DNA from 3 places in the Flexivirga sp. G2 genome. Region 2 is predicted to be linked to each of the others. Evidence: riboswitches for the same ligand, from Rfam matches in the RefSeq annotation. Region 2 holds a riboswitch; each other region holds the start of a gene.
What was found. Region 2 has a riboswitch for S-adenosylmethionine ahead of ACZ50J_RS03385 (MetQ/NlpA family ABC transporter substrate-binding protein). Riboswitches for the same ligand answer to the same signal wherever they lie in the genome.

Region 1: linked by a shared signal. The riboswitch ahead of ACZ50J_RS17865 (IclR family transcriptional regulator) and the one ahead of ACZ50J_RS03385 (MetQ/NlpA family ABC transporter substrate-binding protein) in region 2 are both predicted to bind S-adenosylmethionine.
Region 3: linked by a shared signal. The riboswitch ahead of ACZ50J_RS07505 (bifunctional o-acetylhomoserine/o-acetylserine sulfhydrylase) and the one ahead of ACZ50J_RS03385 (MetQ/NlpA family ABC transporter substrate-binding protein) in region 2 are both predicted to bind S-adenosylmethionine.

What each region holds. Positions count from the first base shown of each region.
Region 1 covers NZ_AP039675.1:3,690,257-3,693,519, forward strand. The annotation lists gene ACZ50J_RS17860 (LLM class flavin-dependent oxidoreductase) at 1-661, opposite strand, end outside; gene ACZ50J_RS17865 (IclR family transcriptional regulator) at 812-1,573, opposite strand; SAM riboswitch class IV at 1,590-1,709, opposite strand; gene mobA (molybdenum cofactor guanylyltransferase) at 1,794-2,414, opposite strand; gene ACZ50J_RS17875 (transglycosylase family protein) at 2,506-3,263, opposite strand, start outside.
Region 2 covers NZ_AP039675.1:680,696-683,958, forward strand. The annotation lists gene ACZ50J_RS03380 (methionine ABC transporter ATP-binding protein) at 1-191, opposite strand, end outside; gene ACZ50J_RS03385 (MetQ/NlpA family ABC transporter substrate-binding protein) at 188-1,159, opposite strand; SAM riboswitch class IV at 1,259-1,388, opposite strand; gene ACZ50J_RS03390 (NUDIX hydrolase) at 1,517-1,933, shown strand; gene ACZ50J_RS03395 (NADH-quinone oxidoreductase subunit A) at 1,994-2,458, shown strand; gene ACZ50J_RS03400 (NADH-quinone oxidoreductase subunit B) at 2,466-3,038, shown strand; gene ACZ50J_RS03405 (NADH-quinone oxidoreductase subunit C) at 3,035-3,263, shown strand, end outside.
Region 3 covers NZ_AP039675.1:1,546,117-1,549,379, reverse strand. The annotation lists gene ACZ50J_RS07505 (bifunctional o-acetylhomoserine/o-acetylserine sulfhydrylase) at 1-1,068, opposite strand, end outside; SAM riboswitch class IV at 1,145-1,263, opposite strand; gene ACZ50J_RS07500 (N-acetyltransferase family protein) at 1,392-1,940, shown strand; gene ACZ50J_RS07495 (ribbon-helix-helix domain-containing protein) at 2,001-2,165, shown strand; gene ACZ50J_RS07490 (hypothetical protein) at 2,162-2,932, shown strand; gene ACZ50J_RS07485 (N-acetyltransferase family protein) at 2,883-3,263, opposite strand, start outside.

The sequences.
Region 1 (3,263 bases), 1.5 Mb from region 2:
ACGAGCCGGCTTGCACGTAGACCGGCCGGCCTTGTGGCGAGCGCGGGGCGTTGAACGGCCCCTTGACCTTCAGATGCGTGCCGGTGTGATCGATCCGGTGCACCTTCGCGGTGTCCAGATAGTCACCCGAGGCCCGGTCGGCGACGACAGCACTGTCCTCCCAGCTGTCCCAGAGCTTGGTGACGACGTCGATGAACTCCTGCGCGCGGCCGTAGCGCTCCTCGTTGCTGGGCACACCGTCGAGCCCGAAGTTGAGTGCGGCGTCCTGACTGAACGTCGTGACGATGTTCCAGCCGGCACGTCCTCCCGAGATCCGGTCGAGGCTCGCGAACAGCCGCGCCAGGTTGTACGGCTCGTAGAACGTGGTCGACGCGGTCGAGATCAGCCCGATCCGCTCGGTCACCGTCGCGATCGCGGTCAGCAGGGTGATCGGTTCGAACTGAGTGCTCGGTCGGTGTCCGGTGCCGTACCAGGCCGGGCCATCGGCGAGGAAGACCGCGTCGAGCTTCGCCTGCTCCGCTCGCCGCGCGATGTCCTGGTAGAACGCGATGTCGTCGATCCGGTCGAGCGGACTGTCGGGGTGTCGCCAGGACGCCTCGTGGTGACCGGTGTCGTGCAGGAAGGCATTCAGACGCAACTGTCGATCGGGCTTGCGGGTCACGGCACAACTCCTCGGGTTCGGGGATGACGGGCGCGGCGGTATCGGGTGCGGCTGGGTCGCACGACCGTTACAGAACGTTTGCTAACTGATTCAGTAACTTATGGTTATGTATGGCGGACGCCAAAGCCGTTGCCACATGGTGGAAACGGTTCAGCCGACCCGATCCAGGACCTGGATGCGGCGGCCGGTCTCGGCCGCCGCACGATGCAGGGCCGGCAGGATCCGCCGCACCCGGTCGCCGGTCAGGCGGTCGACACGCGCCTGGACACCGAGGGCGGCAACCACTCCGGCGTCGCCGACGACCGGCACCGCCAACTCGCGCACACCGTCCGTCCGCTCCTGGTCCGCGATCGCGAATCCGCGACGACGTACCTCGATGAGCTGCGCGAGCAGACCGGCATACGAGGTAAGGGTTCGATCGGTGAACGACTCGAGCTCCCCCAGCGCTCGCACCGCGGCCGCCGAACCGTCCGGCGAGAACGCCAACAGCACCTTGCCCATCGCCGTTGCGTGCATCGGCTCCCACCTCGCGGGCAGCTGCGATGCGCAGTACCCCACGGGCGGTCGCGCCGAGACGAGGCGCGACACGGCCGACTGGCCCTGGACACCGAGATTCACCGCGAAACCGATGGCCGCCGCCAGCGCATAGAGGTGCGGAACCACCTCGTCGACCGCCAGATCGGCAGTCGGCAGAAGGGCCGGCACCCGCGGGCCGACCCGGTAGACCTCAGCCCGCCGGACCAGGTATCCACTGCGGCACAGGGCCTGCAGGATGCGGTGTGTGGTGCTCATCGGCAGACCCGACTCGGCGGCCAGATCAGAAAGACCCAGCGCACGATCGCCCTCGAAGCAGTTCAGGACGAGCAGAGCCCTTTCGACCGCCTGGGAACCGGATCGGGCTGGAACGGACATGACACATCCTCGCTGCTCGGCGCGCTTATGAGCGCCGGACCGACCGGGCGCCCATCGGGTGGTCACCTGGAGCACCCCACCGCGGCTGGAGGGTTGCCGGACAGCAAGCCAGGGCTTGACGCTGCCTCTCGTCACCTGGCTTGAACATAACGCAGTGTTTTTACTTCAACAACGTTTCGTGATGCATCGCTCATCCCGTGGACATCGCGGGGGGGGCGGTTCACGATTCGGGTGGCACGGCCCGGCGTGCCCCGAGCCTCCGGGCCCACTGCTCGTGATCCGTCCAGGTGTCGACGTCCCGCCATACCTCGTCCGCGGGGATCTCCGCGAGCTGCAGACCGGCGAGGAGCGCACGCATCGACCGATCGGCTGGGTCGCCCAACTCGTCGGCAGCGGCGTGGACCGCGGTCGACCGATATCGTCCGAGCAGCCACTGCCGCCGCCCGGTCGGATCGGTCAGCACGACCCCGTCGGCATCGCCGACGTCGGCCGCACCCAGCAGCTGTATGGCGCCCACCGCACCCGGCAGGTCGCAGGCGATCAGGTAGGTCCAGTCCGCCGGCCGCGCGATCGCGCGCAGGCCGGCGACGGCCGCGGCAGCCGGTCCGGAGCCCGGCGGATCCTCGACAACCCGGAGCGCGTGCCCGGGCAGCTCCGCCGAGGTCCGGCCGACGACGACCAGCGTCCGCGCGTCCCGCACCGCCTCCAACGGCCGGGAGACCAATGAGCAGCCGGCGAGCTGCACCGCCGCCTTGTCGATGCCACCGAGCCGGGAACCGGCACCGCCGACCAGCACGATGGCGTCATACGTCGATCGCGCCGAAAGCACAGGACCGCCCACCCGAGGAACGCTACCCATTCACGGGGCACACGGAAGGCCCGCGTCGTCGTGGACGACACGGGCCTTTCGGTGTGTTCGGGGAAACGCCTGGTCAGGCGGCCCAACCGCACTGCCACGGGCTGAGGCCGCGGGAGGCGTAGACGTGGTTGGCGATGGTGATCTGCTGCTCTCGGGTCGCCAGGTCGGCGCGCGCCGCGAACTTGCCGCCGCCGGCACCCAGCCAGGTGCCGCTGTCGAACTGCAGGCCGCCGAAGTAGCCGTTGCCGGTGTTGATGTGCCAGTTGCCGGTCGACTCGCACTGCGCGATGCGGTCCCACATCGCGGCGCGGGACAGGTCCAGGCCGCCGGTGTTGACCGGCTTCGGGCTGCTGACCGGAGCCGGCGCGGCCTTCTTGGTGCCGACGACGAGCACGCGGCTGACCGGCTGCTTGGTCACCTGGCGCTTGAGGAGGGTGGTGCGGGCGATGACCTTGCCGGTCAGTTGCTGGCGCCAGGTGGCGGTCGCCGTGCCGGCGACGCCGTTGCGCTGCACCCGGGTCTTGCCCGCGGCGAGCGTCGAGTCGAACTTGCGAACCGTGGTGAACGCGACGGTCTCGGCGGTGGTCACCGTACGGGTGGTGACGGCCGGGCGGGCCTGGTCACGCGACACCTTCTTGTCGGTGGCGCGGGCAGTGGCCTTCTTGGTCGCCTTCTCGGTCGGGGTGGTGCTGTGCGAGGTCGACGGGGTCGCGCTCGAAGTGGCGGCGGTGATCGCGGCGCTGTTGGCGCCGGTCGAGGAGCCGCCACCGCACGCGGTGATGCCCAGGCCGGCGGCGACGGTGGTTGCTGCGATGGCAGCGGTCTTGGTCA
Region 2 (3,263 bases):
TGTTCGAGTCCGTTGAGGAGCCGGACCAACGTGCTCTTGCCCGCACCCGAGTAGCCGATGACCGCGAAGATCTCGCCGCGGTGGATCTCGAGATCCACGCCGTCCAGTGCCCGGTGTGCCTCGTCGCCCTTCCCGAATACCTTCGACACCGCGTCGAGTCGAACCACCGGATCCGGTGGAGTCGTTGTCATTTCGAGCTCACCGTCTTCTCGTAGCCGGTCAGCAGGCGCCGCAGCTCGGCGGCCGGCCGGGTGACCGGGACACTGGTGTTCTTGGACTCGGCGACGACGAGCCGCTGCACGCGTGGGTCGTGGTAGAGCTTCACGATCTCGGCATACGTCGGGTTGTCCTTGTCCGCCGCCCGGGAGACGATCACGTTGATGTAGGGCTGCGCGGTGGCCGACTTCGGGTTGTCGGAATAGAGCGCCTTGCTCGGGTCGAGGTGGCCGTCGAGCGCGAAGTTGTTGTTGACGACGGCTCCGTCGACCGAGGACAGCGAGGTCACCGTCTGGGAGGCGTCGACCGGGGTGACCTTCACCTTGGAGGCGGCCTTGTCGATGTCGGCCGGTGTGGACACGATGCTCCCGCCGCCCTTGAGCTTCACCAGACCGGCCTTCTGCAGCACGAGCAGGGCCCGCGCCTGGTTGGTGGCGTCGTTCGGGATCGCGATGCTCGCGCCCTTCGGGATCTGTGCCAGCGAGGTGTGCTTCTTCGAATAGAGGCCCAGCGGCACGACATACGTGGATCCGATGGGCGTCAGGTCCTCGTGTGCCTGCTTGTTGTATCCGGCCAGGAAGACGAGGTGCTGGAACAGGTTGAGGTCCAGTTGTCCTTGTGCGACAGCGGGATTCGCCTGGGTGTAGTCGGAGAAGTTGACCGTCCGGAGGTCGATGCCGTGCTGCCGCGCGAGCTTCTTCAGCACCGGCCAGTAGTCCTGGTCGGCGTCGGTCACGCCGATCTTCACCGTGGTCAGCCGCGTGCCGGACGACCCGCTCGCGGTGGCGCGTCCGGTGGCGAATCCGCCGCCGGCGCCGATCACCAGGGCAATGGCGGCCGCACTGAGCCAGGTGCGTCGCGGGTGGCCCGGTCGCGGCGGCAGTTTCGGCCGGTCCGGCAGCGGCGGGACGCTCGACGGGTCGGTGGGTGTGTTGGCTGACATGCTGTCCTCGGGGTCGCGGGTATGTCGCTGGTATGACGGGGCGCCCGGCCGTGCTCGAACTCGCCCGCACGCGATCGGCATACGGACGGGACAGGGGAACTGCCGTGCTTGCCGCACCGCGCGATCGATGGATCACGCACTGCGGCCTAGTCATTCACCTGGGGCACCCCGCCACGTGCGTGAGGGTTGCCGCCCAGCAAGCCAGGGCTTGTCGCTGGGTCTCGTGACTGCGTCAAACATAAGCAAGCGTTACCGAATAAGTCAAAAGCAGTAGCGTTGCTACCTGGTTGTGATGTGCCTCACAGGCGCGTCGCGGCGCCTCGGCGGGTCGGGCTGGCGCCTCGTTACGCTCGAGGCATGCCAGCCCCGGAGATCGTCGTCAGCGCCGTGGTGTTTCGGGACCCGGGCGGCAAGGTGCTCACCGTCCGCAAGGCCGGCACCGCGAAGTTCATGTTCCCCGGCGGCAAGCTCGAGCCGGGGGAGAGTGCCATCGACGCGGCGGTGCGCGAGGTCGGCGAAGAACTCGACATACGCGTGCGCGCGGCCGACCTGCGCCCGGTGGGGACGTTCACCTCGGCTGCCGCCAACGAGCCCGGGCACTCGGTGACGGCCACGGTCTTCGAGCACCCGTACGTCCCGGTCGATGCGCCGGCAGCCGAGATCGCCGAGCTGCGCTGGGACGACCTGTCCGCCGATGCGCCCGACGATCTGGCGCCGCTCCTCGCGGACCGGGTTTTCCCGGAGTTGCGGGAGACCGGCGGATCCGACGCCTGAACCGTCCCAAACCGGGAGCGCCTCACCCACAAGACAGCACCCGCTGGTTAGGCTGCCCGGGTGTCCTCGGGAGTGACCGGTTACTTGGTGCTGCTCGGCGTCGGTGTCGCCGGAGCGGTGCTTTTCGTTGCCGCGATGCTCTCCAGGCGCCTACTCGCGCCGCGTGCGCCGAGCCTGGCGAAGCTCACGACCTACGAATCGGGCGTCGATCCGGCGACCGGCGGATGGGCGCAGACCCACTTCCGCTACATCACCTATGCGCTGCTGTATGTCGTCTTCGCGGTCGACGCCGTCTACCTCTTCCCGTGGGCGCTGGTGCTGCGTGACCACGACCTCGGCGTCGCCAGCCTGGTGGAGATGGCGATCTTCATTGCCGTCGTCCTGGTCGGCCTGCTGCATGCCGCCCGCCGAGGTCTGCTGACCTGGACCTCACCCCACGAAGTTCTCCCCCGCTCCGCTCCTCCGATACTTCGCGGGGACCCCGAGTCCGAAACCAGTGATGCCAGGGGACAACGTGACCACTGACCTGCCCATGCCCCGGGTCGGCGTCGGCCAGGCCGCTGCGCCCAAGCCGATGCGACTCGTCCTCAACTGGGGCCGGCGCTATTCCCTGTGGGTCTTCAACTTCGGGTTGGCCTGCTGTGCTATCGAATTCATCGCCGCATCGATGGCACGCCACGACTTCATCCGACTCGGCGTCATCCCCTTCGCGCCCGGCCCTCGTCAGGCCGACCTGATGGTCGTGTCCGGCACGGTCACCGACAAGATGGCGCCCGCGGTCCGCCGGCTCTACGACCAGATGCCCGAACCCAAGTACGTCATCAGCTTCGGCGCCTGCAGCAACTCCGGCGGTCCCTACTGGGACTCCTACTGCGTCACCAAGGGTGTCGACCAGCTGATCCCCGTCGACGTCTACGTGCCGGGTTGCCCGCCGCGTCCCGAGGCGTTGTTGCACGGCATACAGGTGCTGCAGCAGCAGATCGCCGACGAGAAGCTGCAGACCAAGGGACTGCGCGCCAAGCTCGGCGGGTATGCCGGGCGCAAGGCCTCCGCCGCCGAGGTGAGCCGGCCGCTGGTCGCACCTCCGACGGGGGAGCAGCAGTGACCGACACGACCTACGAAATCCCCTCCGTCACCTGCGAACCCGACGCATGGACCGCCACGTTGGAGCGGGTCCGCGGCGAAGGATTCGACTTCTTCGATTTCCTGACCGCCGTCGACCAGACCGACGCCGAGGAGGCACCCGGTTTCGATGTCGTCGTGCACCTCTACGACATCACCCCCGGCGCGTTGCGCGAGACCCTCGTGCAGACCCGGCTCGCCGACGGCG
Region 3 (3,263 bases), 870 kb from region 2:
GGACAGCACCGCACCGGAGCCCAGCGGCGTGTACTTCTGGGCGAGCGCATTGTAAGGGCTGTCCGGCAAGGAGGCCCAGACCACCGACTCGACCTGCTCCTGCTGCGTGAGCCACTCGGCGACCTTGCGAGCGTTGGAGATGTGCCGCTCGATCCGCAGGCTGAGGGTCTCCAGACCCTGTGCGATGAGGAAGGCGTTGAACGGCGACACGGCCGAGCCGAGGTCGCGCAGCAACTGCACCCGAGCCTTCAGGATGAAGGCAAGGTTGGCGCCGAGCTCACTGCCCACACCGAGATCCCGTGCGTAGACCAGACCGTGGTAGGCCTCTTCCGGCGTGTTGAAACCGGGGAACTTCTCCGGCTCCTTGCCGAAGTCGAAGTTGCCGCTGTCCACGATGACGCCGGCGATCGAAGTGCCGTGTCCGCCAAGGTATTTGGTCGCCGAGTGGATGACGATGTCTGCGCCGTGCTCGATCGGGCGCAGCACGTACGGCGTTGCGACGGTGTTGTCGACGACGAGCGGGACGCCGTGGTTGTGCGCGATGCCCGCGACCGTCGCGATGTCGAGGATCTCCTGCTTGGGGTTGGCGATGGTCTCGGCGAACACCAGCTTGGTGTTCGGCCGGATCGCGGCCTCCCAGCTGGCCGGGTCGCTGGTGTCCTCGACGAAGGTGGTCTGGATGCCGAGCTTGGGCAGCGTGTGCTTCAGCAGGTTGAACGTGCCGCCATACAGGCTCGGGCTGGCGACGATGTGGTCGCCGGCCTCGGCGATGTTGAGGAACGTCAACGTCTCCGCCGCCTGCCCGGAGGCGACGAGCAGGGCGCCGACGCCGCCTTCCAGGTCGGCGATGCGCTTCTCGACGACGTCGGTCGTCGGGTTCATCAGTCGGGTGTAGATGTTCCCGAATTCCTTGAGCCCGAACAGGTTTGCGGCGTGATCGGTGTCGTTGAACTGATAGGACGTGGTCTGGTAGATCGGCAACGCCAGCGCACCGGTCGCCGGGTCGGCGGTCTGCCCGGCGTGGATCTGCCGCGTCTCGAAGGACCAGTTGGGGGTGTCGTCGCTCATGCTGAGATGACCTTCCGTGCTCGACTATCGCCGAGAACGGATGGCACCGCCCTCGGCGGCGGACCCACGTTCGTGATGCCCGCGCTTGCCACTCGGCGATCTGCACCGGTGGCCCGGTCCTCACCCGGGGCACCCCACCGCGAGAGGAGGGTTGCCGGTCAGCGAGCCGGGGCTGTGACGCTGACACTCATGACCTGGTCGCGATGCTAGCGCGGTCCAGGTGTCGATACATAACCGTCTCTACCTTTGGACGCCTCAGAATGTTATGTATGGCGTGAGCCGCGCGCGCCGAGCCGACGCCCTGGGAGGGACAGAATGGCGCCATGACGCACGTGCCGGCCACGATCGAAACACTCGCGAGCATCGACGCGGACGACCTGAGCGCGATCACGGCCCTGCTCGACACACTGGTCCGCGGCGACGCCGCGCTCGGCTGGACGAGGCCGCCCCCAGAGCAGGAGGTGGGCGACCTGTTGCGCTCGCTCGTCGCAGCGGGCCCGGCGAACGCCCGCGTCCTGGTGGCGCGCAGTCGCGAGACAGACACTCACGGCAGACATATCGCCGGATTCGGCTACTGGCGACGCTACGCACGCCCCACCCTGCGCGCCAACGCCGACCTCGAACGCCTCGCAGTAGCAACCGAATTCGCCGGCCTCGGCATCGGCCGCGCGTTGCTGCGCGAGTTGATCCGCACCGCACGGGAGGCAGGCTGCGAGCAACTCACCATCGACTTCCGCGGCGACAACACCCGCGCCGAAGGACTCTACCTGTCCGAAGGGTTCACCGAGTACGGCCGTCTGCCGGGTTTCGTCGCACCGGACCCTGACCGTCGATTCGACAAGGTCTTCCAGGTGCTCGACCTGCGGCGCTGACCGTCATACGAACGATGCGGCGGTGTTGACCTGCGATGCCATTCGACCTAGGTTGCTAGCATGCCAGCAACCTCCCAGCCGGAACCGAAGACGCAGTTCAACGTCTACCTGCCGGCGGACCTGATCCGCGAGGTCAAGCATCGCGCCATCGACGACAGCCTCAGCCTGTCCGCACTCGTCGAGCGGGCGTTGCGCGACTACCTGGCCGAAGGAGCCACCCGATGAGCCTGACCGTGCAACCGATCCGCTTCACCGACAACGTCGAGGCGATGAGCCGACTGCTGGTCGCACTCGGCCTGGCGGTCAGCATCACGAGCGACAAGGGCGGTTGGGTCGTGCTCGCCGGCCGCACCGGATCGGTCGCCCTGCACTCGGCATCGGGCGCGACCAGTGGCGCGCGCCAGGGACAGACCTGCCTGGCTTTCGAGACGGACGCCCTGGAGGACCTCGCGCGACGACTCACCGCGAGCGGCTTCGGGAGCGCCGGCCATCTGGAGGAGTCAATGGTCTACGACGAGGCCTACGGCCGCGCGCTCACCATCACGTCCGGCGAGGACGAGCTCACCATCAACGGTCGCTCCGAGGATCTCTACGGCTACACCAGCACCGGCGTCGAGCCCGGGCCGGACGCGGGCGACCTGCGCGTCACACCCATCCGCTTCGTCGACGACCAGGCGTCCGACCGGCGACTGCTGGAGGCGCTCGGTTTCGCCGTGGTCGGCGTGGCCGGGCCCGACTTCACCCAACTCACCCTGCCCGACCCGGGCGGCGCCGTCGGACTCCATCACGTCTACACCGACGAACTTCCCATCGTGCCAGGCCCTTTCGCCATACAACTGACGTTCGAGACGACGACTCCACTGCCCGAGATCGTCGAGCGCGCGACGACCGCCGGTGCGCAGGCGACCCTGAACGAGTCCGAGTTCGGTGACTTCGCCACGATCACGGACGTCGACGGTCAGGAGATCCAGGTACACGCTTGCTCAGCGTGACGTCCTCGCGCTGATAGCCGAGGGCGTCATACAGATGGAGGGCGGCGGCATTCGCGGCGCCCGTCGACAAGCGGATGCGTCGCAACCCGCGCTCTGCCGCCCACAGCTCTGCCCGCCGGACCAATCGCGTTCCGACGCCTTGCTTTTCGTGACCCTCTCGCACCACGAGCTCACCGATGTACGCGTCGAGCTCACCGGTCCAGTGCACATTCTCGCCGATCGACACGAAGCCGACGACCTGCGTGGCGTCTGCGGCGACAAACACCATCAGATCCTCGCCCACCGTCTCGAGGTCTCCAACGACCCACGAACGCACCGCTCGCAACACGGA